3 regions of the Streptomyces sp. NPDC052687 genome follow, and region 3 is predicted to be linked to each of the others. Evidence: riboswitches for the same ligand, from Rfam matches in the RefSeq annotation. Region 3 holds a riboswitch; each other region holds the start of a gene.

Region 1 (10,499 bases), on a different contig from region 3:
CAGACGACCCCGTCCTCGGTCAGCTCGATCACCCACTCGGCGTTCAGCTCGGGTGCGGTGTCGGTGGCGTGGAGGTGAAGAGTGCGGCGGTCCCTGCCGCGCAGCTCGCTCGCCGAGTCGTCCGGCAGGGCCCGCTGGACGAACTGCACGATCTCCAGCCACTCGTCCACGGCGTCCGCCGCCACCTCGGGCGCCACCTCGTAGGGCAGCCCGGCGGCGAGCGTGGCGTCGGCGCGGTGCACGGTGATCTCGTGGGTCATCCGGCGCGCCCAGAACCCGGCGGTGTTGATCCCGGACCAGGCCCACACCACGGCGTCCGGACCGGCCTCCCGCAGCGCGGCGACGACCGCCTCGCCGCTCTCCGCCAGCCAGGCGTCGAGCGCCGCCGCGTCCCCGGTCGCCTCGGGCCCGGTGCCACCCGGCACCTCGCTCAGGCCGATCTCCTTCTCGGCCCGGGTGCGCACCAGCAGCTCCACCCAGCGCAGCGCCCCGCCGGTGTGCCGCACCAGCTGTTCCAGCGACCAGTCCGGGCAGGTCGGCACGGTCGCGGAGAGATCGGCGCCGGACGTCACCACGGACCTCAACCGGCCGAGCTGGTGCGCTATTTCGTCGCAGTAGCGGTCGTGCGCGAGTCGGCTCATGACCCGCACCCTATGATCGGCTCGCTCAGTCGAGCACCACGATTTCGGCCACGTCGAACTCCACGCCGACCACGTCCCCGACCTCCGGCGCCGACCGCAGCGCGCACGCCGCCTCCAGGCGCGGGGCGTCCTCCGGCTGGAGGTGCACGGCGACATGGGTGCCCTTGAAGGTGCGGGCGGCTACCGCGCAGCGCAGCCCGGCGTCGGGGGCCACCAAGCGCACCCCGGCGGGCCGGACGAGCAGGGTGCGCGCCCCCTGGGCGGCGCCCTCGGGGACCGGCAGCTTGCCCCAGGGAGTGGCGGCGGCCTGTCCGGCGACGGTGGCGTCGACCACGTTCTCGAAGCCGAGGAAGCGGGCCACGAACGCGTCCGCCGGCCGCTGCCACACCTGAAGGGGCGTCCCGGACTGGGCGATCCGCCCGTCCCGCATCACCACGACCCGGTCGGCGAGCGCGAACGCCTCGCCCTGGTCGTGGGTGACCGCGAGCACGGTGGTGCCGAGCCGGCCGAACAGCTCCCGGAGTTCCACCACCAGCCGTTCCCGCAGCGACCGGTCGAGCTGGCCCAGCGGCTCGTCCAGCATCAGCAGCCGTGGCCGGGGCGCGAGCGCGCGGGCCAGCGCGACCCGCTGCTGCTCGCCGCCGGAGAGCGCGGCCACGGCCCGGCGGCCGGCGCCCGGCAGCCCGACGAGGTCCAGCAACTCCCGTACGCGCTCGTCCTGCTGCCGCCGGGGAACGCCGTGCATCCGCAGCCCGAAGGCCACGTTGCCGCCCACGTCCCGCTGCGGGAACAGCTGATGGTCCTGGAACATCAGCCCGAGTTCACGCCGGTGCGCGGGCACCCCCGTCTGGTCGCGCCCGTCCAGCACCACCCGCCCGGCGTCCAGGCCCTGCAGCCCGGCCACCGCCCGCAGCAGCGTGGACTTGCCGCTGCCGCTGGGCCCGAGCACGCACACCACCTCGTGCTCGGCGACGACGAGATCGACCGCGTCGAGCACGGCCCGCCCGCCGAACCGCACCGTCGCGCCCTCGACCCGCAGCAGCATCAGAACTCCCCCGTCCGGTCGGTCCGCAGCCGCTCCAGCACCAGCAGCGCCACCGCGCACACCACCATCAGAATCGTCGACAGGGCCATCGCCTGCCCGTAGTTGAGGTCGCCGGGCCGTCCCAGCAGCCGCGCCACGGCGACCGGCAGCGTGGGGTTGTCGGGGCGCGCGATGAACACGGTCGCCCCGAACTCCCCGAGCGACACGGCGAACGCGAACCCGGCCGCGACCAGCAGCGCCCGCCGCACCATCGGCAGGTCGACCTCCCGCCACACCCGCCACGGCGACGCCCCGAGCACCGCCGCCGCCTCCCGCAGCCGGACGTCCACCGCGCGCAGCACGGGCAGCATGGTCCGCACCACGAACGGCACCCCGACCAGCGCCTGCGCGAGCGGCACCAGGATCCACGAGGCGCGCAGGTCCAGCGGCGGCTCGTCGAGCGCGATGAGGAAGCCGAAGCCGACGGTGACGGCGGACACGCCGAGCGGCAGCATCAGCAGCGCGTCGAACCCGCGCACGAACCGCCCGGCGTCGCGCCGGGTCAGCGCCGCCGCCGCGAGCCCGCCGATCACGACGGCGATGGCGGTCGCGGCGAGGGCGTACCGCAGCGAGTTGCCGATCGCCTCGATCGGCGGGACCAGGAAGGTGCCGCCGTCCGCGCGGGTCAGCGCCTCGTAGTACAGGAAGCCGGGCGCGTCCAGGGAGCGCTGCACCAGCACCGCCAGCGGCAGCACCAGCAGCAGGGCGATGGTGACGAGGACCCCGGCCAGCAGCGCCCACTGCCCGGCCCCGCGCGGCCGGCGCGCGGTGACCGCCGCGTCCACCAGCCGCAGCGCGCTCTCCCGCCGCCGTACCGTCCAGGCGTGCACGGCGAGGATCGCACCGACCGCCGCGAACTGAACGAGGGTGAGCACCGCGGCCGTGGACAGGTCGAAGATCTCCGACGTCTGCCGGTAGATCTCGACCTCCAGGGTGGAGAACGCGGGCCCGCCGAGGATCTGCACCACGCCGAAGGAGGTGAAGGTGAACAGGAACACCATCAGCGCGGCGGCGGCCACGGCGGGCGCGAGGGCGGGCAGGGTGATCTGCCGCCAGGCCGCCCACCGGGACGCGCCGAGCATCCGAGCGGCCTCCTCCTGCCGCGGGTCGAGCTGCGCCCACAGCCCGCCGACGGTGCGGACGACGACCGCGTAGTTGAAGAACACGTGCGCGAGCAGGATCGCCCACACGGTGGTGTCCAGCCGTACGCCCCACAGCTCGTCCAGCAGTCCGCCGCGCCCGAGCAGCGCCAGGAACGCCGTACCGGCCACGACCGTGGGCAGCACGAACGGCACGGTCACCACCGCCCGCAGCAACTGCTTGCCGGGGAAGTCGAGGCGGGCGAAGACATACGCGGCGGGCAGCGCGAGCAGCAGGGTGAGCGCGGTGGAGGCGAGCGCCTGCCAGGTGGTGAACCACAGCACGTGCCGGATGGCGGGGTCGGCGGGCACGTCGACGAGCCGCCCGAGCTGCCAGGACCCGTCGGCGTTCAGGCCGCGGGCGACGATCGCGGCGACGGGCCAGGCGAAGAAGACGGCGAAGAACGCGACGGGCAGGGCCATGAGCCCGAGCCGCGCCGCCGCGCTCTTCGCGCCGCCCCGGCGGGGGGTTACTTCAGTACGAGCGAGGTCCACGACTTGACCCAGTCGTCACGGTTGTCGGCGATCTTCGCCGGGTCCATGGTCTCGGGGTCCTCGGCCTGCGGGCCGTACGTCGCGAACTCCTCGGGCACCTTCGCGCCCTCCCGCACCGGGTAGACGAACATGTTCAGCGGCATGTCCTCCTGGAACTCCTTGCCGATCAGGAAGTCCAGGAGCGCCTTGCCGCCCTCGGGGTTCTGCGCGTTGCTCAGCAGCCCGGCGTACTCGACCTGCCGGAAGCAGGTGCCCTCGGCGACGCCGGTCGGTGCGGTCTTCGGCTTCGGGTCGGCGTAGATCACCTCGGCGGGCGGCGAGGAGGCGTACGACACGACGAGCGGCCGGTCGGCGTCGGCCTTCTTCCCGCCGGCGGAACCGGAGAACTCCTCGTTGTACGCCTGCTCCCAGCCGTCGACGACCTTCACGCCGTTGGCCTTGAGCTTCTTCCAGTAGTCCTGCCAGCCTCCCCCACTCTCGGCTTCGCTCGAGCGGGAGGTGCCCCCATCGCCGTACTTCGCGGCGGTGCCGAGCAGGAAGCCGAGGCCCGGCGAGGAGGTGGACGGGTTCTCGGTGACCAGCAGGTTCTTGTACTCCGGCTTGATCAGGTCGTCGAAGGAGTCCGGCGGGGTCAGCTTCTTCTCGCTGAAGTACGCCTTGTCGTAGTTGACGCAGATGTCGCCGGTGTCGACGGGCGTGACCCGGTGCTCCGCCTCGTCGGCGCGGTACTCGGGCCGGATCAGGTCGGAGCCCTTCGCCTCGTACGGCTGGAAGAGGCCGTTGTCGAGGGCGCGGGAGAGCAGGGTGTTGTCGACGCCGAAGAAGACGTCGCCCTGCGGGTTGTCCTTGGTCAGGATCGCCTTGTTGACGGCCTGCCCGGCGTCGCCGTCCTCCAGCACCCTGACCTTGTAGCCGGACTTCTTCTCGAAGGCGGCGAGGACGTCCTTCGAGACGGCCCACGAGTTGTGGCTGACGAGCGTGACGGTCCTGGATCCGGAACCGCCGCCGGACGCCTGGTCGCCGTCGGACGACCCGCACGCGGACAGCGTGACCAGGCCGAGCCCGACGGCCAGGATCGTGGCCTTCTTGGTGATGCTCACTGAATTCCTCCTGGAGGGACCAGGAAGAGACGCGGCCCCGCCCGGGAGCCTCCGGGGAAAATCCGGGGCTCCCGGGCAGGGCGCAACAGCTCGAGTGGTGACCGATCTCCCTACCCAGAATGACCTGGGCCAGGTTCGGAGGGTCTGCGGCCGGGTGCCGCACTCTCAGCGCTGTGGCGCTCCCCTGTCGGAATATGCAGATGTACTTACGCCCGTCAGACTACCGTTCGGTGGCGGCGAGCTGACCACACGCCCCGTCGATCTCCTGACCACGGGTGTCCCGGATCGTCACCGGCACCCCGTGCGCGGCGATGGCCTCGACGAACGCCTTCTCGTCCTCGGGCCGCGAGGCGGTCCACTTCGAGCCGGGCGTCGGGTTCAGCGGGATGAGGTTGACGTGTACCGGCCGGCCCTTGAGCAGCCGGCCCAGCCGGTCGCCCCGCCAGGCCTGGTCGTTGATGTCCCGGATCAGGGCGTACTCGATGGACAGCCGGCGTCCGGACTTCTCGGCGTACTCGAACCCCGCGTCCAGCACCTCGCGCACCTTCCACCGGGTGTTCACCGGGACCAGGGTGTCGCGCAGCTCGTCGTCGGGGGCGTGCAGCGAGATCGCCAGCCGGCACTTGAAGCCCTCGTCGGCGAACCGGTGGATGGCCGGGACGAGCCCGACGGTCGACACGGTGATCCCGCGCTGCGACAGCCCCAGCCCGTCGGGGGCGGGATCGGTCAGGGCGCGGATGGCGCCGACGACCCGCTTGTAGTTGGCGAGCGGCTCGCCCATCCCCATGAAGACGATGTTCGACAGCCGCGCGGGCCCCCCGGGCACCTCGCCGTCGCGCAGCGCCCGCATACCGTCCACGATCTGGTGCACGATCTCGGCGGTCGACAGGTTCCGGTCGAGCCCCGCCTGCCCGGTGGCACAGAAGGGGCAGTTCATGCCGCACCCGGCCTGCGAGCTGATGCACATGGTCACCCGGTCCGGGTAGCGCATCAGCACCGACTCCACGAGCGTGCCGTCGAACAGCCGCCACAGCGTCTTGCGGGTCGTGCCCTCGTCCGTCGACAGATGCCGTACGACGGTCATCAGCTCGGGGAACAGCGCCTCGCGCAGCTTCTCGCGGGAGGCGGCCGGGATGTCGGTCCACTGCTCCGGGTCGTGCGCGTACCGCGCGAAGTAGTGCTGCGAGAGCTGCTTGGCACGGAACGGCTTCTCACCGATCTCGGCGACCGCGTCCTTCCGCTCCGCGGGCGAGAGATCGGCAAGGTGCCGCGGCGGCTTCTTGGCTCCGCGCGGGGCGACGAAAGTGAGTTCTCCGGGCTTGGGCATGGTCCTACCAGTGTCGCAGATCCGATCGGGTGACCCGGGCCGCCCGGCTCGGCGCCCCCTCCGCCGCGCGGAGCCGCGGGCCGCGGACCCGCGGGTGTGCGAAAGCCCCCGCCCGGGGGCGGGGGCCAAGGCGCTGCCGGAGGGCGGCCGGTCAGCTGCTTCCGACGAAGGCCACGAGGAGCAGCCACACCACCGGAGCGGTGGGCAGGAGGGAGTCGAGGCGGTCCATGATGCCGCCGTGCCCGGGGAGCAGGGTGCCCATGTCCTTGATGCCCAGGTCCCGCTTGATCATGGACTCGCCGAGGTCGCCCAGGGTGGCGCTGGCCGCGACGGCGAGGCCGAGCAGCAGGCCCTGCCACCAGGAGCCGCCGTCCACCAGGAACTGCATGCACAGCGCGCCCACGGCCATGGCGAACGTCACCGCGCCCAGCAGGCCCTCGCGGGTCTTGCCGGGGCTGATCCGCGGGGCGAGCTTGTGCCTGCCGAACCGCCAGCCGACGGCGTACGCCCCGGTGTCGCTGACCACGGTCAGCAGCAGGAACGTCAGCACCCGCCACGGCCCGTCCTCGGCCGTCAGCATCATCGCGACGAACGTCGCAAGGAACGGGACGTAGAACGCGGCGAAGACGCCGGCCGTGACGTCCTTGAGGTAGCCCTCCGGGGGTTCCGTCATCCGCCAGACCAGCACCGCGAGCGCGGTGAGCGCCATCGCCACCCACGCGCCCTCGACGCCCCGGACGTACCCGGCGACCACCATGGCCGCCCCGCCGATCGCGAGCGGCACCAGCGGCGCGCGGATGCCCTTGCGCTCGTCGAGCCGCTTGGTCAGCTCCCACAGTCCGACGACCACCGCGACCGCGATCACACCGACGAACACGGCCTTGTAGACGAACAGCGACGCGATGATCACCGCGCCCAGTCCGACGCCGACCCCTATCGCGGCGCCGAGGTCCCGGCCCGCGCTCTTCTTCTGCGGGGCGGGGGCCGGCTGCGGGGCGTCGTGCATGGGCTCCGGATTCCTCGGCGCGCCGGAGGCGGGCGCCGACGTGCTCTCGTCTGGGAACAGCGGGCCGCTCAGCCGAGCGGCCCCCCGGCCGTCATCCTGGTTTCCGCCGTCCGCGGATACGTCGGACACGATGGGCATGGGCCGAGTCTGCTGCGCGTCACGCGCATCGTACGCGGGACCCGCCGGGACGGCGCCCTGCACGGGTCCCCGGACATGCCCCTGGGCAGCCCCTTGATCGGGCGGGCCCCAGTACCCGGTCTGCGGCGCCCCCCAGGAAGAGTCGTTCATCAGACCTCGAGCAGTTCGGCTTCCTTGTGCTTCAGGAGCTCGTCCACCTGGGCGACGTACTTGGCGGTGGTGTCGTCGAGCTCCTTCTCCGCGCGGCGGCCCTCGTCCTCGCCGATCTCGCCGTCCTTGATCAGCTTGTCGATGGCGTCCTTGGCCTTGCGGCGCACGGAGCGGATCGAGATCTTCGCGTCCTCGCCCTTGCCCTTGGCGACCTTGATGTACTCGCGGCGGCGCTCCTCGGTCAGCTCCGGGAACACCACTCGGATGATGTTGCCGTCGTTGCTCGGGTTGACGCCCAGGTCGGAGTCGCGGATCGCCTGCTCGATGTTGCGCAGCGCGCTCTTGTCGAACGGGGTCACCACGGCCATGCGCGGCTCCGGCACGGAGAACGAGGCCAGCTGGTTGATCGGCGTCGGTGCGCCGTAGTAGTCGGCCACGATCTTGTTGAACATCGCCGGGTGCGCACGGCCGGTGCGGATCGCGGCGAAGTCCTCCTTGGCGACCACGACGGCCTTCTCCATCTTCTCCTCGGCCTCGAGGAGGGTCTCTTCGATCACCACTTGCTCCTGCGTGTCTTGAGTAGGCCCGGCTGCGGTTGACGTGTTGTGGTCGGCGGCCGGCTGCGTCGCGTCTTCTTCCTGCACGGTTCCCGACCGGCAGGACATTGTCCATCCCCCGGCCGGGGTCCGTGGGTCAACCGGTCAGTTCCGGCTGCCCTGGTCACCCACCAGCGTGCCGATCTTCTCACCCTTGACGGCCCGGGCGATATTGCCCTCGGCCAGAAGCTCGAAGACGAGGATCGGCAGCTTGTTGTCACGGCACAGCGTGATGGCCGTGGCGTCGGCGACCTTCAGATCGCGCGTGATGACCTCGCCGTAGCCGAGGGCGTCGAACTTCACGGCGTCCGGGTTGATCTTCGGGTCGGAGTCGTAGACCCCGTCGACTCCGTTCTTGCCCATGAGCAGCGCCTCGGCGTCGATCTCCAGGGCGCGCTGGGCGGCGGTGGTGTCGGTGGAGAAGTACGGCATGCCCATACCGGCGCCGAAGATGACCACGCGCCCCTTCTCCAGGTGGCGCACGGCGCGCAGCGGGATGTACGGCTCGGCGACCTGGCCCATGGTGATGGCGGTCTGGACCCGGCTGTCGATGCCTTCCTTCTCCAGGAAGTCCTGGAGGGCGAGGCAGTTCATGACGGTGCCGAGCATGCCCATGTAGTCCGAGCGGGCGCGGTCCATGCCGCGCTGCTGGAGTTCGGCGCCGCGGAAGAAGTTGCCGCCGCCGATGACGACCGCGATCTGCGCTCCGTCGCGCACGACGGCCGCGATCTCGCGGGCGATCTTGTGCACCACGTCGGGGTCGACGCCCAGGCCCCCGCCACCGGAGAAGGCCTCTCCGGACAGCTTCAGCAGAAACCGGCCGCGTACTTTGCCGTCGTCGCTCTTCTGGGCCTTGGTGGTCATGGGGGATCCCGCCTCTTTCACGTGTTGCACATACGAAGAAGGCCACTGCCGGTGGGGTGTCGTTCGCAACCCATGCGCGGCAATGGCCTCCTCGTCAGATCTGCTGTCGCCCGCCACGCTCGTGTGCGTGGCGGCGTACGCAAACGACCGCACCCGACCCTGTCGGGGCCGAGTACCCGTCGCGGTACGGACTCAGATGCCGACCTTGATACGCGTGAAGCGCTTCAGGGTGACACCGGCCTCGTCCAGAACCTTCTGGACGGACTTCTTGTTGTCGAGCGCGTACGGCTGGCCGAGCAGCGTCGCGTCCTTGAAGAAGCCGTTCAGACGACCCTCGACGATCTTGGCGATCGCGGCCTCGGGCTTGCCCTCGGCGCGGGTGGTCTCCTCGGCGATACGGCGCTCGGACTCGACGACGTCGGCCGGGATCTCGTCCTTGGAGAGGTACTTCGGCGCGAAGGCGGCGATGTGCTGGGCGACGCCCTTGGCGACCTCGGCGTTCGGCTTGTCGAACTCGACGAGCACACCGATCTGCGGGGGCAGGTCGGGGTTCGTGCGGTGCATGTACGCCGTCACGAAGCCGTCCGCGTACTGCGCGAAGCGGTCCAGGACGATCTTCTCGCCGAGGGTGGCGTTGGCCTCGTCCACGAACGCCTGGACGGTCTTGCCGGGCTCGATCTCGGAGGCGAGCAGGGCCTCCAGGTCGGCCGGGGAAGTGGCGGCGACGTGCTCGGCGATCTTGTTGGCGACGGCCTGGAACTTCTCGCCCTTGGCGACGAAGTCCGTCTCGCACTTCAGCTCGACGAGGACGCCGGAGGAGTTGTCGTCGGCGATGATCGAGACCACGGCGCCGTTCTCGGCGGAGCGGCCCTCGCGCTTGGCGACGCCCTTCTGGCCCTTGATGCGCAGCGCCTCGACGGCCTTCTCGACGTTGCCCTCGGCCTCGTCCAGCGCCTTCTTGCAGTCCATCATGCCGGCGCCGGTGAGCTCACGGAGCTTCTTGACGTCGGCGGCGGTGTAGTTCGCCATGATTCAGTGAATCTCTCTCGAAGTCTGGAAGATCGGAGGTCTGCACGGTCCGCGACGCAGGGTGTGGATCGGGGACGCTGCGCTGACCTACGGGTGAACGGCGGGAGCGGTCTTGGTGTCACCGCTCCCGCCGTCAACGGCTGACGCTGACGGTCAGGCCTGCTCGCCCTCGGCGGCCGGGGCCTCGGCCGGAGCCTCGGCGGCCTCCGCGGCCGGCGCCTCGGCGGCGGCCGGGGCGGCGTCCTCGGTCTCCGCCTTCTTCTCGCCCTCGAGCAGGTCGCGCTCCCACTCGGCCAGCGGCTCGCCGGCGGCCTTGTCGCCCTTGCCGGCCTCGGCCACGCCGGAGCGGGCCATCAGGCCCTCGGCGACGGCGTCGGCGATGACGCGGGTGAGCAGGGTGACGGAGCGGATCGCGTCGTCGTTGCCCGGGATCTTGTAGTCGACCTCGTCGGGGTCGCAGTTGGTGTCGAGGATCGCCACGACCGGAATGTTCAGCTTCCGGGCCTCACCAACGGCGATGTGCTCCTTCTTGGTGTCCACGATCCAGACGGCGCTGGGCACCTTCTGCATCTCGCGGATACCACCGAGGGTCTTCTCCAGCTTGGCCTTCTCGCGCGAGAGCACGAGAAGCTCCTTCTTGGTCAGACCGGACGCGGCGACGTCCTCGAAGTCGATCTGCTCGAGCTCCTTGAGGCGCTGCAGACGCTTGTAGACGGTCGAGAAGTTGGTGAGCATGCCGCCCAGCCAGCGCTGGTTGACGTAGGGCATGCCGACGCGGGTGGCCTGCTCGGCGATGGCCTCCTGCGCCTGCTTCTTCGTGCCGACGAACATGACCGTGCCGCCGTGGGCGACGGTCTCCTTGACGAACTCGTAGGCGCGGTCGATGTACGACAGCGACTGGAGCAGGTCGATGATGTAGATGCCGTTGCG
Region 2 (10,499 bases), on a different contig from region 3:
GGCGAGCTGGCCGAGGAGATCGACATCCAGCTGACCGCGGCGGCGCTGGTCGGCATGGTCCTGGTGGCCGCCCTGGACTGGCAGTCCTTCCAGCCCGAGCGCACCCTCGACGACGTCCACGCGGCGCTGTCGCGGCTGCTCCAGGGGCGGGTGAGCGGCCGCCGCTGAGCGCCGCGGAACGGCGAAGGCGCCGGTCCGGCGTGGCCGCGTCCCCCGCGGGCCACTGCTCGGACCGGCGCCTGCCGGTTCCCCCGTTTCCCCCGTTCCCCCGTACTCCCCCGTATCCCCCGTACGTTCCCCCGTCGGACCCCCGTCGCGGTCGTCCCCCGGGTTCCCCCCGTGCCTCGCATCCGCCGACCGGGGCCGGCGGAAGGAGCGGATCGAGGGCCGCTCCGTTCCGGCGCCCCGTGTCGCCGGTGCCGGAGCCGTGCCCCTTCTCCGTGCCTCCACTCTCTCGTCCGCGCGGGCCGCTCCCCATCCGCGCGCGTACTCATCTCGGCACCTAGGTACGGATACTCAGCCCTGCGCGCTCGCCCCCGGTCCCGGTCGGGGGTGCGGCCGGAGTGACTGTCGGTGGCGGCGGATAAAGTCGCCGGCATGGCACGGATTGCGGTGATCGGCGCCGGGATGGGCGCGATGGCGGCCGCCGCCCGGCTGGCCGTCGCGGGCCACCGGGTGGCGGTGTACGAGCGGACGGACACGTACGGCGGCGCGCTGCGCCGGCGGGAGCGCGACGGCTTCCGCTTCGACACGGGGCCGGGGCTGCTGCCCCTGCCCGCGGTCTACCGCGATCTGTTCGTGAAGACCGGCAAGAAGCCGCTGGAGGAGTGCGTCCGGCTGGTCCAGGTGGACCCCTCGGCGCGTCATGTCTTCCCGGACGGCACGGCGGTCTCGTTGCCGAACGCCTCCCGCGCGGGCGTGGTCGCCGCGCTGGACGAGGCGCTGGGCGCGGGCGCGGGTGACCGCTGGGGCGACTTCCTGGTGCGGGCCCGCGAGGCGTGGGACCGCACCCGCCGGCCGCTCCTGGAGGAGCCGTTGTGGCCGAACTGGCAGGTGCTGGCGGAGAAGGAGCCGTATCCGGCGGTGCCCCACAGACGGCTGCTGCGCACCCGCCGGGCCGGCACGCTCGCCGAGATCGGCGCCTGGGAGCTGCGCGACCCCCGCCTGGCCGCCCTGCTGGACAGCCACGCCCTCGCCCACGGGCTGGACCCGCGCGTGACCCCCGCGAGCGCGGCGGTGCTGCCGTACATGGAGCACGCCTTCGGCACCTGGTACGTCCGCGGCGGTCTGCGCGAGCTGGCCCGCGCGGTGTACGACCGCTGCCTCGCCCGCCGGGTCGAGTTCCACTTCGGCGCGCAGGTCGCGCGGGTGCTGGAGAAGGACGGCCGCGCGGTGGGCGTGGAGCTGGCCGGCGGCGCGGTCGCGGAGGCGGACTTCGTGGTCGCCGGGGTCGACCCGGGCACGCTGGACCGGCTCGCCGGGAACCTGCCGGTGCGGCGCGCGGGCGAGGTGCCGGCCCGGCGCGGCCTGCCCAGCCGGCTGACGGTGCTGCTGGCGCTGCGCGGCGCCCGGCCGCAGGGGACGGCGCACCGGACGGTCGTGCATCCGCGGGACCGGGACGCCGAGCCGGTCCACGTGTTCGACGGCGGGCCGGGGGCGGCGGCCGAGCCGACGGTCACCGTGCTGCGCCCGGACGACCCGGAGCTGGTCCCGGACGCGGATCACGAGGCGGTCACCCTGACGGCCACCGTCCCGGCGGGTGCCGCCGGGGAGGAGCTGCGGCGGCACGCGGAGCGCATGATCAAGGCCGCCGAGCGGGCCGTGCCCGAGCTGCGCGAGCGGCTGCTGTGGCACGAGCTGTGCACTCCGGCCGACATCGCCGAGGCGACCGGCGCGGCGGACGGGGCCGTCCCGGCGCCGGCGCTGGCCGCGGGCGAGGGGCGGCTGCTGCATCCGGGGAACCCCACGGGTGTGGCGGGGCTGTTCACCGTGGGCGGCTGGTCCCACCCGGGCGGCGGGCTGCCGCACGCGGGGATGTCGGGCGCGCTGGTCGCCGGTCTGATCGTGGAGGGGCCGGGGTTCCGGGGCTCGCAGTGAGCCCGCGGCGGGCCGGAGCCGCGCGGTGAGACCCGCGCGGCACGTCACTCAGAAGCGGTACCGCTCGTCGTAGCCCTGGCCCTGCGCCTGGCCGTCGCCGGGGTAGCCGTACGGCTGCTCCGGCGGCAGCTCGCCGCCCAGCGGGTCGTCGGTGGTGCGCTGCTGCGGGACCCACACCCCGCCGGGCGAGGTCTCGCCCCCGTGGCCGCCGGCGTACTGGTCCTGGCCATAGACCTGCTGGCCGTACTGCGTGTCGTAGGCCGGGTCGTACGCGGCGCCGCTGTAGGTCTGGGTGCCGATGTACGGGTCGGAGTAGGCGGCGTACTGCTGCTGGCCGGTGGTGTCGTAGCCGTACTGCTGCGGGTAGGCGGCGTAGCCGTCGTAGCCGTAGCCCTGGTCGGCGGCCTGCGCGGTGGCCGCGTACTGGTCCTGGGCGTACACGCCGTAGGAGCCGGTCTCGTCGGGCAGCGGCTGCGGCTCGTAGACGGCGGTGGTCTCGGCGGCGGTGGGAGCGGCGGCGGGGCGGGCCGGGGTGAAGACGTCGTCGCGGTCCGCGTCGTCGCCGTAGGAGCCGCTGTCGTCACGCTGCGTGCTGCCCGCGTACTCGCCCGCCTGAAGGTCGGACACCTCCAGGGTGGGGTGCTGGCGGTCCCGGCGGTTGCGCTTGCCGCCGCCGAGGACCGGGCGGGCGGTGACCGCCCAGCCGGCCGCGAAGCCGCGGCGGAACGACAGCGTGACGTAGGTCTGCCCGACCGCGAACGCGGCGGCACCCAGTCCGATCACGACGACGGACGGGATCAGTACACCGACGACGACACCGAGGAAGCCGACGAACGCCAGCAGCCGCCAGCGAAGCCGTGCCTTGTACTGCAGCAGCACTTCGCCGAGCAGCCACAGCGCGACGATGCCGAACGCGATGTAGAGGACCGTCCAGCCCATGTACGCCCCTCTCCCAGTGGCCGCTACGCAGTGTGTCGTACGACTGTGCGACCGGTCTAGGCCTGCGGCGGGTGGTGCAGGCCGAGATTCTCGTAGATTTCCAGTGTCGCCGTGGAGTTGTTGAGCGTGATGAAGTGCAGTCCGGGCACTCCCTCGGCCAGCAGCCGAGCGCAGAACTCCGTGGCGAAGTCGATGCCAATGGAGCGTACAGCGGCGGGATTGTCTTTTGCTGTGAGGATCCGCTCTTTCAGCGCGGCCGGGAAGGCGGCGTTGGTCAGGGACGGGATCCGCTCCAGCGTCTTCACGCTGGCGATGGGCATGACCTCGGGGATGATCGGCGTGTCGCAGCCGGCCGCGCTGACCCGGTCGCGCAGCCGCAGATAGTCCTCGGGGTGGAAGAACATCTGAGTGATGGCGTAGTCGGCGCCCGCGCGGCACTTGTCGACGAAGTGCCGGACGTCGGTGTCCCAGTCGGTGGAGCGCGGGTGCATCGCGGGGAAGGCCGCGACACCGACGCAGAAGTCGCCCGAGTTCTTGATCAGTTCGACCAGCTCGGCGGCGTAGGTGAGGCCCTCGGGGTGCCGCACCCACTCGCCCATCGGGTCGCCGGGCGGGTCGCCGCGCAGCGCGAGCATGTTGCGGATCCCGGCGTCGGCGTACTGGCCGATGATGTTGCGCAGGTCGGCCACCGAGTGGTCGACGGCGGTGAGGTGGGCGATCGGGGTGAGGGTGGTGTCCGAGGCGATGGCCTCGGTCGCCTTGACGGTGCCCGCGCGGGTGGAGCCGCCGGCGCCGTAGGTCACGGAGACGAAGTCGGGCGCCACGGCCTCGACCCGGCGCAGCGCGTTCCACAGCATCCGCTCGCCCTTCGGGGTCTTCGGGGCGTAGAACTCGAACGAGTACGTCGTCTTGCCGGTCGCGAGCATGTCGCGCACGGTCGGGGCGTGGTCCGACCTGGTGGATGCGGTGCCGAGGGCCATACGGGCAGGTTAGCCAGGGGGCGGGGGTCGCCCAACCAGAGCCGGAGAATTTGCCCGATTCGTCGCTTTGTTGTCCACCCCTTGGACAGACCGGCGGACAGGTCGGCGGGCACGGTGGCGGACCGACCGGCGGGCACGGTGGCGGACCGACCGGCGGGCACGGTGGCGGAAAACCGCTCCTACGGAGCGTCCCGCAGCCGCTTCGCCAGTTCCGCCGCGGCGGCGCCCGGGTCGTCCGCCTCGGTGATCGCGCGGACCACGACCACCCGGCGGGCGCCCGCGTCCAGGACCTGGTCCAGGTTGGCGAGGTCGATGCCGCCGATGGCGAACCAGGGACGGTCGGTGCCCAGGGCGGCGGTGTACCGCACCAGGCCGAGGCCGGGGGCGTGGCGGCCGGGCTTGGTGGGGGTGGGCCAGCAGGGGCCCGTGCAGAAGTAGTCCACGCCGTCCTGGACGGCGGCGGCGGCCGCCTCGGACTCGGCGTGGGTGGAGCGGCCTATGAGGACGTCGGCGCCGAGGACGGCGCGGGCCGCGGGGACCGGGAGGTCGCCCTGTCCGAGGTGGAGGACGTCCGCGCGGGCGGCGTGGGCGACGTCCGCACGGTCGTTGACCGCGAGGAGCTTGCCGTGCCGGGCGCAGGCGTCGGCGAAGACCGCCAGGTGCTCCAGCTCCTCGGCCGCCTCCATGCCCTTGTCGCGCAGCTGCACGATGTCGACACCGCCGGCCAGCACCGCGTCCAGGAACTCGGGCAGGTCGCCCTGGCGCTTGCGGGCGTCCGTGCACAGGTAGAGCCGGGCGTCGGCCAGGCGGGCGCGCGCGGTGGTGGCGGTGTCGGGCATGGGTCCCCCCGTTGTCGGTGGCGTACGGGCCGCGGCCGGGCCGCGGGCCGCAGTGAACCACGGCCGTGGCCCCGTGCGCGCCGCGGCCCGTACTCCGGACGGTCGGTCAGCGTTCTTCGTTCGGTGTGCTCGGATCAGACGGCGAGCGCCTGGGCCCGGCGCTTCACCTCCGTGCCGCGATTCTCGCTGAGGGCCTGCGCGGGGGTGCCGGGCAGGCTGTCATCGGGGGTGAAGAGCCACTCCAGCATCTCTTCGTCCGTGAAGCCGTCGTCCCGCAGCAGCGTCAGGGTCCCGGACAGGCCCTTGACGACCTTGTCCCCGTCGATGAAGGCGGCGGGGACGTGCAGCGCGCGGTTCTCACCACGGCGTACGGCGATGAGCTGGCCGTCCTTGACCAGCTGCCGCACACGCGTCACCTCGACGCCGAGCTTTTCGGCGATGTCGGGGAGGGTGAGCCAGGCGGGGACGAGAGCATCGATCTTTGCGTCAATCTCGGTCACGTCACCAAGCCTGCCATCCCGCACTGACACTCGGTACCCAGGGCACCCGCGGCAGGGCCGACGGAGTGTGCGGCAGACCCGCACGGGTGCCGGATGTCACCGGACGGCAGCGCGGCGCCCCCGCCGCGCAGAGTGCGCCGCGCCGGGCCCCGCGCCACCGTCCGCGCGGTGCGCGGGTCACGCCGTCGCGGACTTCAGCGGTCGGCTCGGGTCGGTGAGGAGGCGGGGGTCCATGGGGGTGGCGGACTCGATCAGGCGGCGACCCTGGGCCAGGTCGCGGGGGCGGCCCACCGCCAGCAGGGCGACCAGGCGGTCGTCGCGGAGCCAGCAGACCGTCCAGGCGGGTCCGGACGGGTCCCCGCGCCAGAGCAGGGTGTCGGCGGAGGCGTGGTGGCCGGCGTACTGGACGAAGCGGCCGAACTGCTCGGACCAGAAGTACGGGACCGGGTCGTAGACCGCGGTGGGCTCCCCCGTGGCCGCGCCGAGGATGTTCGCGGCGACCGTGCGGGGGCCCTGGAGGGCGTTGTCCCAGTGGTGGACGAGCAGGCGCTCGCCGTACCGCGCGGAGGGGAAGGACGCGCAGTCGCCGACGGCGTAGACGTCCGGCGCGGAGGTGCGCAGACCGGCGTCCGCCACGACCTCGCCCCGGGCCCCCAGCTCGATGCCGGAGCCCGCCAGCCAGGCGGTGGCGGGGCGGGCGCCGATGCCGACGACCACGGCCCCGGCGGGCAGCCGCGTCCCGTCGTCGAGGAGCACCGCGCCGGGCTCGACGCCCGCCACGCGCGTGCGCGTGCGCAGGTCCGCCCCGGCGTCGGCGTACCAGGCGGCCATCGGCGCCGCGACCTCGGCGGGCAGCGCGCCCGCCAGGGGATGGTCCGCGGCCTCCACGACGGTGACCGCGCAGCCCGCCTCCCGCGCGGCGGTGGCGAACTCCGCGCCGATCCAGCCCGCGCCGACGACCACGATGTCGTGCTGCCGGCCGAGCACCGGCCGCAGCCGTTCGGCGTCGTCCAGGGTGCGCAGCAGATGCACCCCCGGCACGCCCTCGGCGCCCGGCAGCCGGACCGGTTCGGCACCGGTGGCGACGACCAGGACGTCGTACGGCACGGGCCCGGCCTCGGTATCCAGCTCGTGGTCGGCGGGGCGCACCCCGCGCACCTCGCGGCCGAGGTGGAGGTCGATGCCGAGCGCCTCGAAGTCGACGTCGAAGGCGGAGCCCTCGGCCGTGCCGAGCAGGACGGCCTTGGACAGCGGGGGCCGGTCGTACGGCTGGTGGGGTTCCGCGCCGATCAGCGTCACCGTGCCGGTGAACCCCTGTTCCCGCAGGGCGACCGCGGTCTGCACCCCGGCCATGCCGGCACCCGCCACGACCACCCGCCGCGGCGCGGACGCCTCCCGCTCCCGAGCCTCCCCAGCCCGCGACCGCGCTGCCCGCGTCCCCCGCTCCTGCGTCTGCTCGCTCACCTGATCACCATAGTCGTCACCCTAGACACCTGACGTTCCGTCAGTCACCGCTCCCGCGTGGTGACCTGCTCCACAACGCTGGTCCCGCCGCCCTCCCGGGACTCCCACTCCCAGGTCTCCTCCAGCCGCACCCGCCCGTCGGGCAGCTCCACCACGTGCGACACGCAGTGCCCGCAGGCCGTCGTCCCGTCGTGCCGCAGCTGGACGTACCGGAAGTCCAGCCGGTCGCCCCGCCGGGTACCCACGAGGTGCCCGCGCGCGATGTCGCCGCCCTCGTACTCGGCCCAGATCTCGCCGTCCCGCTCGTGGTAGCGGAACCGGGTGCCCGTGCCCACCTGGCCGGGGGCCTGGTCGGCGACGGGGGCGAGGACGAGACCGTCGAGGCTGCGGGCCACGGGCGGAGGCTCCCTTACTGAGACATACGGCGTCGGGCTAGGGTGGCCAACGTAAAGCACTCGCGGGAGCCCGGACGCACCGGGCTGAGAGGGAGGCTGGCGGCCTCCGACCGTACGAACCTGATCCGGGTCATGCCGGCGAAGGGAGGGGCTGGACGCCCATGTCGCGTACGTCCGACACATCCGACGTCACCTCAGGTGTCACCTCCGATGTCAGCCCTGACATCACCCCTGAGGTCTCCGATGTCACCCCTGAGGTCACGTCCGACGTCATCTCATCAGCGGCCCCCGACGTCCTGGTCGTCGGGGGCGGGATCATCGGTCTGGTCACGGCCTGGCGAGCCGCGCAGCGCGGGTTCGCCACGGCGGTGCTCGACCCGGAGCCGGGCGGCGGGGCCGCCCAGGTGGCGGCCGGAATGCTGGCCGCCGTCACCGAACTCCACTACGGCGAGCACACCCTGCTCGGCCTGAACCTGGCCTCGGCCCGCCGCTACCCCCAGTTCGCGGCCGAGCTGACCGACCTCACCGGCCACGACCTCGGCTACCGCCAGTGCGGCACCCTCGCCGTCGCGCTGGACGCCGACGACCGCGCCCACCTGCGCGAACTGCACACCCTGCAACGCGAGTCGGGGCTCGACTCCGAGTGGCTGTCGGGGCGCGAGTGCCGGCGCCTGGAGCCGATGCTCGCGCCCGGCGTGCGCGGGGGCCTGCGGGTCGACGGCGACCACCAGATCGACCCGCGGCGGCTCGCGGCCGCCCTGGTCGCCGCCTGCGAGCGCTCCGGGGTGGTGTTCCACCGGGTCCGCGCGGAGCGGCTCACCGTCGCACGGGACCGCGCCACGGGCGTGGTCACCGCCGACGGCACCGCGCTGGCCGCCGGGCAGGTGGTGCTCGCCGCCGGCAGCCTCAGCGGGCGCCTGGCGGGTGTCCCCGAAGCCGTGGTGCCGCCGGTGCGGCCGGTGAAGGGGCAGGTGGTGCGGCTGACCGTGCCCGCGCGGTACGCGCCGTTCCTGAGCCGGACCGTGCGGGCCGTGGTGCGCGGCAGCCACGTGTACCTGGTGCCGCGCGAGAACGGCGAGCTGGTCGTCGGCGCCACCAGCGAGGAGCTGGGCTGGGACACCACGGTGACGGCGGGCGGCGTCTACGAGCTGCTGCGCGACGCCCACGAGCTGGTGCCCGGCATCACCGAGCTGCCGCTGACGGAGACCCGCGCGGGGCTGCGCCCCGGCTCCCCCGACAACGCTCCGCTGCTCGGCCCGACCGGCCTCGACGGGCTGCTGCTGGCCACCGGCCACTACCGCAACGGAGTGCTGCTGACCCCGGTGACCGGCGACGCGCTCGCGCACGCCCTGGCCACCGGCGGACTGCCGGAGGAGGCCCGCCCGTTCACGCCGCAGCGTTTCAGCGAGGCGGCCACGAAGGCCGCACGTGCGCAGAGCACACCCCTCCCCCACTCCCCCTCGCAGCCCGCCCTCACGGAGCAGCCCGCATGAACATCTCGGTCAACGGCGAGACCCGCGAGGTCGCGCCCGGCACGGCGCTCGACGCCGTCGTCCGCACGCTCACCGCCGCGCCCTCCGGCGTGGCCGCCGCCCTCAACGAAACCGTCGTCCCGCGCGGACAGTGGGCGACGACCGCGCTCTCCGACGGGGACCGCGTCGAAGTCCTCACCGCCGTCCAAGGAGGCTGACCCATGGCCGACGACCCCTTCGTCCTCGGTGGTACGACCTTCACGTCCCGGCTGATCATGGGCACCGGCGGCGCGCCCAGCCTGGAGGTCCTGGAGCGGGCACTGGTGGCCTCCGGGACCGAGCTGACGACGGTCGCGATGCGGCGGGTCGACCCCGGCGTGCGCGGCTCGGTGCTCTCCGTGCTCGACAGGCTGGGCATCCGGGTGCTGCCGAACACCGCGGGCTGCTTCACCGCCGGCGAGGCGGTGCTCACCGCGCGGCTGGCGCGGGAGGCGCTGGGCACCGACCTGATCAAGCTGGAGGTCATCGCCGACGAGCGCACCCTGCTGCCGGACCCGATCGAGCTGCTGGAGGCCGCCGAGACGCTGGTCGACGACGGCTTCACCGTGCTGCCGTACACCAATGACGACCCGGTGCTGGCGCGCAGGCTGGAGGACGTGGGCTGCGCGGCGATCATGCCGCTCGGCTCCCCCATCGGCTCCGGGCTCGGCATCCGCAACCCGCACAACTTCCAGCTGATCGTCGAGCACGCGCGCGTGCCGGTGATCCTGGACGCGGGCGCCGGCACCGCGTCCGACGCCGCGCTCGCCATGGAGCTGGGCTGCGCCGGGGTGATGCTCGCCTCGGCGGTCACCCGCGCCCAGCAGCCGGTGCTGATGGCGGAGGCGATGCGGCACGCGGTCGAGGCGGGCCGGCTGGCCCACCGCGCGGGCCGTATCCCCCGCCGCCACTTCGCCGAGGCGTCCTCCCCGGTGGAGGGCCGGGCCCACCTGGACCCGGAGCGCCCGGCGTTCTGATCCGCCGCCGTCCCGGGACCGCCGTCCCGGGGACGGTCACAGCTCTGCTGCAGTCCGCCCCCGGGGCCGCTGTGACGGCAGGCGGTGTCGGTGGCGGCTCGTAGACTCACCCGCGTGGACACGACCCTTCAGGACCCTCTGGTCGGGCAGCTGCTCGACGGCCGATACCGCGTCGACGCGCGGATCGCGGTCGGCGGGATGGCCACGGTCTACCGGGCCGTGGACACCCGCCTGGACCGCGTGCTGGCGCTGAAGGTCATGCACCCCACGCTGGCGGCCGACGCGTCGTTCGTGGACCGGTTCATCCGGGAGGCCAAGTCGGTCGCCCGGCTGGCCCACCCCAACGTGGTGCAGGTCTTCGACCAGGGCACCGACGGGTCGTACGTCTATCTGGCCATGGAGTACGTCGCCGGGTGCACCCTGCGCGACGTACTGCGCGAGCGCGGGGCGCTCCAGCCGAGGGCCGCGCTGGACATCCTGGAGCCGGTGCTGGCCGCGCTGGGCGCCGCGCACCGCGCGGGGTTCGTGCACCGGGACATGAAGCCGGAGAACGTCCTGATCGGCGACGACGGCCGGGTGAAGGTCGCCGACTTCGGGCTGGTCCGCTCGGTCGACACCGTCACCAGCACCACCGGCGCCGTCCTCGGCACGGTCTCCTACCTGGCCCCCGAACAGATCGAGCACGGCACCGCCGACCCGCGCGTGGACGTCTACGCCTGCGGCGTGATGCTGTACGAGATGCTGACCGGCGGCAAGCCGCACACCGGCGAGACCCCGGCCCAGGTGCTGTACCAGCA
Region 3 (10,499 bases):
CGATCTCGCGGGGCGACGAATGCCGCCTCGCCAGCCCCTGCAACGTCCTCGGCCGCCTCGACGGCGACCCCCGCCTCCTCGCGACCGTGCGCAACGGCGACCCTGTGCGCGTAGAGCTCGCGGAGCTGTAAGGGCTCCGCTGCTTCACCGCCGCTGAGCCGTCAGGACTCTCCGCCGCTCCTGGCTCGCCCGAGGTGCCGCACCACCCGGACGGGCATCCCAGGACAGCGCCACGGGAAGCACCACGGGCAGCACTGCGGCGTTCGCCTTCGCGACACCCTGCTCACCGAACCCGCCGTCCTGGCCGAGCCCGGCCAGCCTCGCGACCTCTCCGCACAGCCCTCGCACAGCCCTGGCACCGCCCCCCGAACGCCCCCGCCGCCGAGCGCGTCACGGCAAGAAAAAACGCCGTGACCCGAGCCGGGCCACGGCGACCGCCACACCCCCGGAAGGGGCCCTGCTCACAGCTCCTTGCGGAACGCCTCCGCCACCTTCAGGAAGATGTCGTTCCCCTCGGCCTCCCCGATCGTCACGCGCACACCCTCGCCCGGGAACGGCCGTACCACCACGCCCGCCTGCTCACACGCGTCGGCGAAGGCGACCGTACGCTCCCCCAGGCGCAGCCACACGAAGTTCGCCTGGGTCTCGGGCACCGTCCAGCCCTGGGAGCGCAGCCCGTCGACCACGCGGGTGCGCTCGCAGACCAGCGAGCCGACCCGGCCGAGCAGCTCGTCCTCGGCGCGCAGCGAGGCGATCGCCGCCTCCTGCGCCAGCTGGCTCACCCCGAACGGCACTGCGGTCTTCCGCAGCGCCGCCGCCACCGGCTCGTGTGCGATCGCGAAGCCGACCCGCAGCCCGGCGAGGCCGTAGGCCTTGGAGAACGTCCGCAGCACACAGACGTTCGGCCGCTCCCGGTACAGCTCCACGCCGTCCGGCACCTCGGGGTCGCGGATGAACTCCCGGTACGCCTCGTCGAGGACGACCAGCACATCGCCGGGCACCCGGTCCAGGAAGCGCTCCAGCTCGGCCCGGCGCACCACCGTGCCCGTGGGGTTGTTGGGGTTGCAGACGAAGATCAGCCGGGTGCGGTCGGTGATCGCCCCTGCCATCGCGTCCAGGTCGTGCACATCGCCCGCCGTCAGCGGCACCCGCACCGAGGTCGCGCCGCTGATCTGAGTGATGATCGGGTACGCCTCGAAGGACCGCCAGGCGTAGATCACCTCGTCGCCGGGTCCGGAGGTCGCCTGCACCAGCTGCTGGGCGACGCCGACGGAGCCGGTGCCCGTGGCCAGGTGGGAGACCGGGACCCCGAACCGCTCGGACAGCTCGTTCATCAGCCCCGTACAGGCCATGTCCGGGTAGCGGTTGAAGGAAGCGGCCGCGGCCGTGACGCGCTCCATCACACCGGGCAGCGGCGGATAGGGGTTCTCGTTGGAGGACAGCTTGTAGGCCACCGGACCGTCCGCGGCGGCGGGCTTGCCCGGCTTGTAGGTGGGGATACCCTCCAGCTCGGCGCGCAGCTTGGGGCTCGTCTCGCTCACCGCAGTCCTCCTCGCGACCACCGGCGCCGCCTGGCCGCCGCCGGCTTCCAATGCTTCTTACCTTATGAGGATTCGGCCCGGCTGCGAACAGGTGAGCGCACACCGGATAGCGGGGAAAGCCAACCTCCCCCGTCCCAGCGGCATCAGGGGCATCACCGCCCGAAGGCGTACGAAGCGGGGGGCGCGCCGCACATATATCTACGCGCCGGTGGCTCACTCCCTGGCGCGCATCCCCCATGCAGGTGAGTTGAGACCTCTTCGAGACCTGGACCGGTCAACAGGCGGGTGCACGCCGACAAGTCACGTCCTATGCCCAACCGCTTCAACTACCTCTAATTCAGAGGCGATTGCCGCCGCCCAGCCATGCAGAAACGTGCCTGTCAACGGCTGCATATGCGTCCGCACTACCCCACCGCATGAGCCCTACTATCGGCTCGCCATGACAGCAGCAGGGAAGCACCAGGTGAGCCGCGCGGAAACCTCACGTCGAGGCAGCCGGCCGGGCCGGGCGGGCATCAGAGACGTGGCCGCCGCCGCCGGAGTCTCCATCACGACCGTCTCCGACGCCCTGAACGGCAAGGGCCGGCTCCCGGACGCCACCCGGCGCCATGTCCGAGAAGTCGCCGACCGGCTGGGATACCGTCCCTCGGCCGCGGCCCGCACCCTCCGTACCGGCAAGTCCGGCCTCATCGGCCTGACCGTGACCACGTACGGGGATGAACCTTTCACCTTCACCGAGTTCGCGTACTTCGCGGAGATGGCGCGGGCCGCCACCTCGGCCGCGCTCGCGCGCGGCTACGCCCTGGTCATCCTGCCCGCGACCTCCCGCCACGACGTCTGGTCGAACGTCGCCCTGGACGGCACCGTCGTCATCGACCCCTCCGACCAGGACCCGGTCGTCAGCGAGCTGGTCCGGCAGGGTTTACCGGTCGTCTCCGACGGCCGCCCGGCCGGCTCCCTGCCGGTCACCGCCTGGGTCGACAACGACCACGAGGCCGCCGTCCTGGGCATCCTCGACCACCTGGCCGACGCCGGCGCCCGCCGGATCGGCCTGCTCACGGGCACCACCACGGACACCTACACCCACCTGTCGACCACCGCGTACCTGCGCTGGTGCGAGCGCGTCGGCCAGGACCCGGTGTACGAGGCCTACCCGGCCCACGATCCGTGCGCGGGCGCCGTCGCGGCCGACCGGCTGCTCGCACGCCCGGACCGGCCCGACGCGGTCTACGGGCTGTTCGACCCCAACGGCACCGACCTGCTCGCCGCCGCCCGGCGCTACGGCCTGCGCGTACCGGACGACCTGCTGCTGGTCTGCTGCAGCGAGTCCACCGTGTACGCCAACACCGAACCGCCGATCACCACGCTCTCCTTGAAGCCCCGCCGGATCGGCACGGCCGTGGTCCAGCTCCTCATCGACGCCATCGAGGGCGTCGAATCGGAGCACACGGTCGAGCAGGTGATACCGACCGAGCTGATCGTGCGTACCTCGTCCCAGCGACGCCCGCCGCGGACGACGGTCAGCCCGCCACGGGTCCCCGGAGAGGGCTAGGGTCCGCGGAGGAGGGCCGGACAGGGCGGGCACCAGGTCGGTCGAAGCCCGGCCCAATCGGGGCGAAAGCCGCAGTGAACTGGACTCTTGCTCTGATTCACCACCCCTGGGTCATCACACGGCGCGATCCGCATTCCTATGATGGGCCCACGACACCGCGGGCCGCTGCGACCAGGCAGTCCGAAGCGGTGCAGCTGCGGCGCGATGGTGGAGGGGTCGATGACTCAGGGGGCCGGTCAGGGACCCGAGGTGGAGCGGACGGCGACGTTGCGCGACTTCCGGGTACCCGCGTACGTCCACGAGACCGGTCCGTACGTCCACAGCTCTCACCCCGGCGAGGTCCCCGGCCCCGTCGTGGAGCCGGTGTCCTTCCCGCCGGAGTACACGCCGACCCAGCGCGACCTGCCCGTGATCAACCGGGGTGACACGCTTCAGGTGACCGTCGACCCGGCGCCCGCCCCCGCCCCCGCGCCCGTCGCCCAGCCCGCCACGGTTCCGGGCCCCCTGTTCGTCGTGGGCGACGTGCACGGCTACCTCGACGAGCTGGTGGCCGCGCTGCAGGAGAAGGGCCTGATCGACGCCGCCGGGCACTGGTGCGCGGGTACCGCGCGGCTGTGGTTCCTCGGCGACTTCACCGACCGCGGCCCGGACGGCATCGGCGTCATCGACCTGGTGATGCGGCTGTCCGCCGAGGCCGCCGCGGCCGGCGGTTACTGCAAGGCCCTGATGGGCAACCACGAGCTGCTGCTCATCGGCGCCAAGCGGTTCGGCGACACGCCGGTCAACTCCGGCGCGGGCACCGCGACCTTCCAGGCGGCCTGGCTGCTCAACGGCGGCCAGAAGACCGACATGGACCGCCTCCAGGACCACCACCTGCAGTGGATGGCCCGCCTCGACGCGCTCACCGAGATCGACGGCCATCTGCTCGTCCACTCCGACACCACCGCCTACCTGGACTACGGCGACTCCATCGAGGCCGTCAACGACAACGTCCGCGAGACCCTCACCCGCAACGACGCGGACGAGGTCTGGGACCTGTTCCGCAAGTTCACCAAGCGCTTCTCGTTCCGCGACGAGGGTGGCGCCGACGCCGTGCGCACCCTGCTCGACACCTACGGCGGCACCCGCATCGTCCACGGCCACAGCCCCATCCCCTACCTGCTGGGCGAGGTCGGCTCCGAGGACGGCGAGGACAGCACCGGGCCCGTGGTCGAGGGACCCCACGTCTACGCCGACGGTCTCGCCATCGCGATGGACGGCGGCGTGACCATGGCCGGGAAGCTGCTGGTCCAGCAACTCCCGCTGCACAGCTGAGCGTTCGGCGTCCGGGCATCCCCTCGAAGCCCGACCGGCGTCGGACCCGTGCCCGATCGGTGCGGATACGCGCACGACCGGTGTCCGGCCGGCGCCGCACCGGATCCCGACCGGTGTCCGACCGGTCGGTAACGCCGCAGGCCGGGGCCCAATTTCGGTAAACCCCCTGTCACCGCCTGCCGTCACCGCTCTACCATCGGCATATCCGTAGCAGGCTCCCCTCCGTTTCTGCCCGACGGCTCGTCAGCGTGCGAGCCCCAAGCCCTACGGAGCATCGGGGGATGCACATGAACAGCGTTCCGCAGCACCTGCTGAGCGAGGACCGCCAGGAGTACGAGCGGCTCCTCGACGAGGCGCTGCGCTCGGCACCACACCGCCCGGAACTGGCCGCTGTCGGACAGCGGCTGAACACCGAACAGCTGCGCACCATGGCGCTCGGCGCCACGGCCCTCATCACCGCGGCCGCCACGAGCGAGTACCAGCACTATGTGAAGGTCCGCGAGGAACTGCGCCACCCGGCGGCGTCCACCCCGTCGTCCGTCCGCGCGTCCGACTCCGCCGAGCCGGGGCCGAGCGCGATGGGGCTCGCCACCACCATGGGAGAGGCCGCCGAAACCGCCGGCGCGGGCGTCGTCGCCGTGATCGCCGTCCTCGCCCCCGTCCTCGCCGGCACCGCCGCGGCGATCTTCCTGCTCGTCGGCTACATCCTGAAGATGCTCGACCCCGATCAGGCGTTCGCCCGGACCATGCTCACCACCGGCTGGATATTCGGTGCCGTGACCGCCCTGGCGATCCTCGTCGCCGCGGTCGGTCTCCTGCTCACCGCGCTGCGCAACCGGCCCACACCGGAACCCGGTCCCTACGGCGCGGAGAACAGCGAACTGGCGCAGGCCAGAGAAGCCTGGCGCGAGGCCCTGCTCGAACGCGGCATCGTGCCGTTCCTGCGCGAAGCCCTCGCCGAACCCGGCACCGCCGCACTGCACCACACGGCACCGCCGGCGCCCACCGGCCGCATGCCGCACCTCGGGTACGACCGCCCCGGCTTCACCAGCCCCGGCGACGGCCGGTCGGCCGGGCGGCCCCGCTTCACCAGCCCTGACTACACCAGCCCGGACTTCGGCGGCCCGGACCACCATCCGGAGTGACCGCTGGCTTGCGCCCCCATGGTGCGGGGAGCGCAAGCCGGAGACGGCGCCTTGCCGGGCCCCGCGGGCGTCTGCCGGTCGCGGCGCGGTCAGTCCGCGATCGGCAGATAGACCCGGTTGCCCGCCGCGGCGAACTCCTTCGACTTCTCCGCCATGCCCTGCTCGATCTCCGCCTGGGTGCCGCCGTGTTCGCGGCGGATGTCCTGGGAGATCTTCATCGAGCAGAACTTCGGCCCGCACATCGAGCAGAAGTGCGCCGTCTTGGCGGGTTCGGCCGGCAGGGTCTCGTCGTGGAACGCACGGGCCGTGTCGGGGTCGAGGGCCAGGTTGAACTGGTCCTCCCAGCGGAACTCGAAGCGCGCGTCGGACAACGCGTCGTCCCACTCCTGCGCACCGGGGTGCCCCTTGGCGAGGTCGGCCGCGTGGGCGGCGATCTTGTAGGTGATGACACCGGTCTTGACGTCGTCACGGTTGGGCAGGCCCAGGTGCTCCTTGGGCGTGACGTAGCAGAGCATGGCCGTGCCCCACCAGGCGATCATCGCGGCACCGATGCCGGAGGTGATGTGGTCGTACGCCGGCGCGACGTCCGTCGTCAGCGGGCCGAGCGTATAGAACGGAGCTTCATCGCAGATCTCCTGCTGAAGGTCGATGTTCTCCTTGATCTTGTGCATCGGGACATGCCCCGGGCCCTCGATCATGGTCTGTACGTTGAAACGCTTCGCGATCCGGTTGAGTTCCCCGAGCGTCTTCAACTCGGCGAACTGCGCCTCGTCGTTGGCGTCCGCGATCGAGCCCGGCCGCAGGCCGTCACCGAGGGAGTAGGTGACGTCGTACGCGGCGAGGATCTCGCACAGTTCCTCGAAGTTCTCGTAGAGGAAGGACTCCTTGTGGTGCGCCAGGCACCACGCCGCCATGATCGAGCCGCCGCGGGAGACGATGCCGGTCTTGCGGTTCGCGGTCAGCGGGACGTACGCCAGGCGCACGCCCGCGTGGACCGTCATGTAGTCCACGCCCTGCTCGGCCTGCTCGATGACGGTGTCCTTGTAGATCTCCCAGGTCAGTTCCTCGGCCTTGCCGTCGACCTTCTCCAGGGCCTGGTAGAGCGGCACGGTGCCGATCGGGACGGGGGAGTTGCGCAGCACCCACTCGCGGGTGGTGTGGATGTTGCGTCCGGTGGACAGGTCCATGACCGTGTCGGCGCCCCAGCGGGTCGCCCAGGTCATCTTCTCGACCTCCTCCTCGATGGAAGACGTCACGGCCGAGTTGCCGATGTTGGCGTTGACCTTCACCAGGAACCGCTTGCCGATGATCATCGGCTCGATCTCCGGGTGGTTGACGTTGGCCGGCAGCACCGCCCGGCCCGCCGCGATCTCCTCGCGGACCACCTCTGGAGAAACGTTCTCCCGGATGGCCACGAACTCCATCTCCGGCGTGATCTCGCCGCGGCGCGCATACGCCAGCTGCGTGACCGCCTGGCCGTCACGGCCCCGGCGCGGCTGGCGCGGCCGTCCGGGGAAGACCGCGTCGAGGTTGCGCAGGCCGCCGCGCGGCGAGGTGTGCTTGATTCCGTCGTCCTCGGGACGGACGGGACGGCCCGCGTACTCCTCGGTGTCGCCGCGGGCGATGATCCAGTTCTCCCGCAGCGGTGGCAGACCCCTGCGGACGTCGGTGTCGACGTTCGGATCGGTGTACGGGCCGGATGTGTCGTACAACGTGACCGACTGCCCGTTGGTGAGGTGCACCTGGCGGACCGGCACCCGCAGGTCGGGGCGGGTGCCCTCGACGTACGCCTTGTGCCAGCCGATGGACTTCCCGGCCTCCCCGTCGGTCGACGTCCCCGTCGCGACGGAGGCGTTCTGCGTGGAGGCAGGCGTGCGCGCGTCCTTGATGGTCATGAGACCTACTCCCTACGCCGGCATTACCCGGTAACAGGTTCGGCGGTCGACGCAGCGGTATCCGTCATCCGACGTCTCGTGTGAAACATCACTCGCGATGGGTGATGTTTCATGTGAAACATCGCTGGGACGGAGGTCAGCGCCCTCTCAGCCCGGTGCTCCGAGCTCCCGCGTGTACAAAGGTGCCTCCACGCTAGCGTCAATTCGGGCGCGGTGAACAGGGGGCCCCGGTCGTTCTTGCGATGATCGGTCGGTGACCACGACGCAGCATCCCCCGTTCCCACCGCCCGAGCCCCCGCGCGGCGCAGGCCCCGGAGGCGGTCGTCACGACGAGCGTGCCGCCGGGGCGCACCCCGGAAGTGGTCCCGGAAGCGGCCCCGGAGGCAATCCGGGACGTGACTCCGGGGGCGGCTTCCGAGGTGGGTATGGAGACGGGCCCGGATCCGGTGACGGACGTGACCCCGGGCACGGTGACTGGTTCGGGTCCGGCGGCGGCCACAGCGCCGGGCACGGTGGCGAGTCCACGTCCGGCGGCGGCCACGGGCATCGCGGCGAGCCGGGTGCCGGTGGCGCGCCTGGACACGGCGGCGGGTCCGGCTTCGGAGGCGGCCACGGTGGTGGGTCGAGCTCCGGCGGCGAGTCGAACTCGGGTGGCGGGTCGAACTCCGGAGGCGGGCACGGAGGCGGTCACGGCCATGGTGGCGGGCACGGTGGCGGTGGCGGGCACGGGCACTCGCACAGTCATGGGCACGGCCCCGCGACGCCCGTCTCCCGGCATCTGCGCAAGCTGATCGCCGCCGTCCTCATCCCCTTCGCCGCCGCCGTGGTGGTCGGGCTGGCCGTGCTCTGGCCCGGCGGCGCACCGCCGCACGAACGGACCGGGGTCGGTTTCGACCGGCAGACCCAGCAAGCCACGGTCACCAGGGTCGAGAAGGTGGACTGCGGTGCGGTCAACGCCTCGGCACCGCCCCCGACCGGCGACACCTCCACCGCCGAAGGCTCCTCCGCCCAGCAGCAGGCCAACGGCACCTGCAAGAAGGCGACCATCCGCGTCGACACCGGCGAGGACAAGGGCCGTACCTTCAACGAGATCGTCCAGCCGGACCAGTCACGGCAGCTGGAGGAGGGTCAGAAGGTGATCGTCGCCTACGAGCCCTCCGCCCCGAAGGACCTTCAGTACTCGGTCACCGACGTGAACCGCAGGCTGCCGATGGGTCTGCTCGCCGGTCTCTTCGCGCTCGCCGTCGTGGTCGTCGGGCGGCTGCGGGGCGTCATGGCGCTGATCGCGCTGGCCATCAGCTTCCTGGTGCTGAGCTTCTTCGTCCTGCCGGCCATCCTGCAGGGCTCCAACCCGCTGCTGGTGGCGGTGATCGGGTCGAGCGCCATCATGCTCATCGCCCTCTACCTGTGTCACGGACTGTCGGCCCGGACATCCGTGGCAGTGCTCGGCACCCTGATCTCGCTGCTGCTGATCGGTGTGCTCGGCTCGCTGTTCATCGGCTGGGCCGCGCTCACCGGCGACACCGACGACAACACCGGCCTGATCCACGGGCTGTATCCGTCGATCGACATGAGCGGTCTGCTGCTCGCCGGCGTCATCATCGGTTCGCTGGGCGTCCTGGACGATGTGACGGTCACCCAGACGTCGGCGGTCTGGGAGCTGCACGACGCCAACCCGACGATGGGCTGGCGCGGCCTGTACCGCGCGGCCATCCGGATCGGCCGCGACCACATCGCCTCCGTCGTCAACACGCTGGTCCTGGCCTACGCGGGCGCCGCCCTGCCGCTGCTGCTGCTCTTCTCGATCGCGCAGAGCAGTGTCGGCACGGTCGCCAACAGCGAGCTGGTCGCGGAGGAGATCGTGCGCACGCTGGTGGGCTCGATCGGTCTGGTGGCCTCGGTGCCCGTCACGACGGCCCTCGCCGCGCTGGTGGTCTCGGCGGACCGCCCGGCGGCGGAGCCGGCGACGGCCGGCTCACGGACGCCGATGCCGCGCAGCGGGGGCCGGGGACGACGCCGCAAGCGGTGACGCTGCCGGTGCCGTCCGACGGCCACCGCACGCCGGCGCCCCAGCGCCCCGTGCCCACCGGCCCACCACCGGGGCACCGGGCGCCACCGGGTCACCGAGTCATCGGCCCACCGACCCCACTGCCTACCGGCCTCCCGGACCACAGATACGTCGGTAGGCCGATACGCAGGTACGCCGGTACGCAAAAAAGCCAAGAAGAAGCGTTACTCCACTCGAAGTACGCGCCGCCTCAACCCGCGCTCTGCTCCTCCGCGAGGATGCGGTCGAGCGCCTCGTCGAGGTGCGCGTCGAAGTCGGCGAGCGAGCCTTCCTGCCCCAGGGGCACCAACTTGTCGGTGCGGTCCAGGAAGGCGACGAGCGGCGCCGACGAGGAGCGGAACAGCGCCTGGTCGGCGCCCACCTGCAGCCGGATCAGCACCTCGCCCAGGGAATCGGGCTCCACGGGGGAGACCCGCACATCGCCCTCGCCGCAGGCCCGGCCCACACCGTCGATCAGCAGCTCGCGCCCGAACGCCCAGGTGACCGGCGCGTCTCCGGGCAGATGGAAGGTCAGGCGGACGGCGTAGGGATCACAGGTCTCGTACCGCAGCTCCACCGGGATGCGGAAGGAGAGTTCCTCGGAGACGAGAAAGCTCATCATGACCTCTGCCTGTACGGACTCGCGCATCGCCTACCCCGTCTGTTGCCGTCGATTGGCCGGGAATCAACCGTTGAATACTGCTGGCATCTTGCTGAACGTACACAGCAGATCACAAGGAGTGAGTTTTCAGATACTGATAGAAAGCGGGAGCGACCCCAGAAGGCGCCCGACCTCGTTCTGCAACTGACGGGCCGCGGGCAGCAGCCGGTCGGCCTGATGACAGGGGAGGGAGATGGCCATCGTGGCCGCCGTCGCCCCCACCGTGATCGGGATCGCCGCGCAGACCGTGCCCAGCGCGTACTCCTGACGCTCGATCACAGGTTCCATCCTGCCCACGCGTTCCAGACGCCGGAGCAGCGTTCGATTGTCACGCACCGTGTACG

The links. Region 3 has a riboswitch for thiamine pyrophosphate ahead of thiC (phosphomethylpyrimidine synthase ThiC). Riboswitches for the same ligand answer to the same signal wherever they lie in the genome.
Region 1: another riboswitch for thiamine pyrophosphate. It lies ahead of AB0K92_RS09240 (thiamine ABC transporter substrate-binding protein); the one in region 3 lies ahead of thiC (phosphomethylpyrimidine synthase ThiC).
Region 2: another riboswitch for thiamine pyrophosphate. It lies ahead of thiO (glycine oxidase ThiO); the one in region 3 lies ahead of thiC (phosphomethylpyrimidine synthase ThiC).

What each region holds. Positions count from the first base shown of each region.
Region 1 covers NZ_JBFATR010000006.1:121,521-132,019, forward strand. Annotated here, with positions in the region: gene AB0K92_RS09225 (maleylpyruvate isomerase family mycothiol-dependent enzyme) at 1-641, opposite strand, end outside; gene AB0K92_RS09230 (ABC transporter ATP-binding protein) at 667-1,686, opposite strand; gene AB0K92_RS09235 (iron ABC transporter permease) at 1,686-3,287, opposite strand; gene AB0K92_RS09240 (thiamine ABC transporter substrate-binding protein) at 3,335-4,459, opposite strand; TPP riboswitch at 4,549-4,655, opposite strand; gene rlmN (23S rRNA (adenine(2503)-C(2))-methyltransferase RlmN) at 4,680-5,786, opposite strand; gene AB0K92_RS09250 (phosphatidate cytidylyltransferase) at 5,938-7,080, opposite strand; gene frr (ribosome recycling factor) at 7,080-7,637, opposite strand; gene pyrH (UMP kinase) at 7,782-8,540, opposite strand; gene tsf (translation elongation factor Ts) at 8,733-9,569, opposite strand; gene rpsB (30S ribosomal protein S2) at 9,723-10,499, opposite strand, start outside.
Region 2 covers NZ_JBFATR010000021.1:82,110-92,608, reverse strand. Annotated here, with positions in the region: gene AB0K92_RS18980 (TetR family transcriptional regulator) at 1-168, shown strand, start outside; gene AB0K92_RS18975 (NAD(P)/FAD-dependent oxidoreductase) at 598-2,097, shown strand; gene AB0K92_RS18970 (hypothetical protein) at 2,146-3,036, opposite strand; gene metF (methylenetetrahydrofolate reductase [NAD(P)H]) at 3,093-4,016, opposite strand; gene thiE (thiamine phosphate synthase) at 4,196-4,855, opposite strand; gene AB0K92_RS18955 (Rv2175c family DNA-binding protein) at 4,990-5,355, opposite strand; gene AB0K92_RS18950 (FAD-dependent oxidoreductase) at 5,533-6,708, opposite strand; gene AB0K92_RS18945 (hypothetical protein) at 6,864-7,214, opposite strand; TPP riboswitch at 7,267-7,378, shown strand; gene thiO (glycine oxidase ThiO) at 7,487-8,707, shown strand; gene thiS (sulfur carrier protein ThiS) at 8,704-8,904, shown strand; gene AB0K92_RS18930 (thiazole synthase) at 8,908-9,702, shown strand; gene pknB (Stk1 family PASTA domain-containing Ser/Thr kinase) at 9,817-10,499, shown strand, end outside.
Region 3 covers NZ_JBFATR010000005.1:116,594-127,092, forward strand. Annotated here, with positions in the region: gene AB0K92_RS08070 (cyclophilin-like fold protein) at 1-131, shown strand, start outside; gene hisC (histidinol-phosphate transaminase) at 462-1,541, opposite strand; gene AB0K92_RS08080 (LacI family DNA-binding transcriptional regulator) at 1,981-3,093, shown strand; gene AB0K92_RS08085 (metallophosphoesterase) at 3,298-4,407, shown strand; gene AB0K92_RS08090 (hypothetical protein) at 4,689-5,552, shown strand; gene thiC (phosphomethylpyrimidine synthase ThiC) at 5,642-7,447, opposite strand; TPP riboswitch at 7,440-7,629, opposite strand; gene AB0K92_RS08100 (YibE/F family protein) at 7,701-9,476, shown strand; gene AB0K92_RS08105 (SsgA family sporulation/cell division regulator) at 9,706-10,143, opposite strand; gene AB0K92_RS08110 (IclR family transcriptional regulator C-terminal domain-containing protein) at 10,243-10,499, opposite strand, start outside.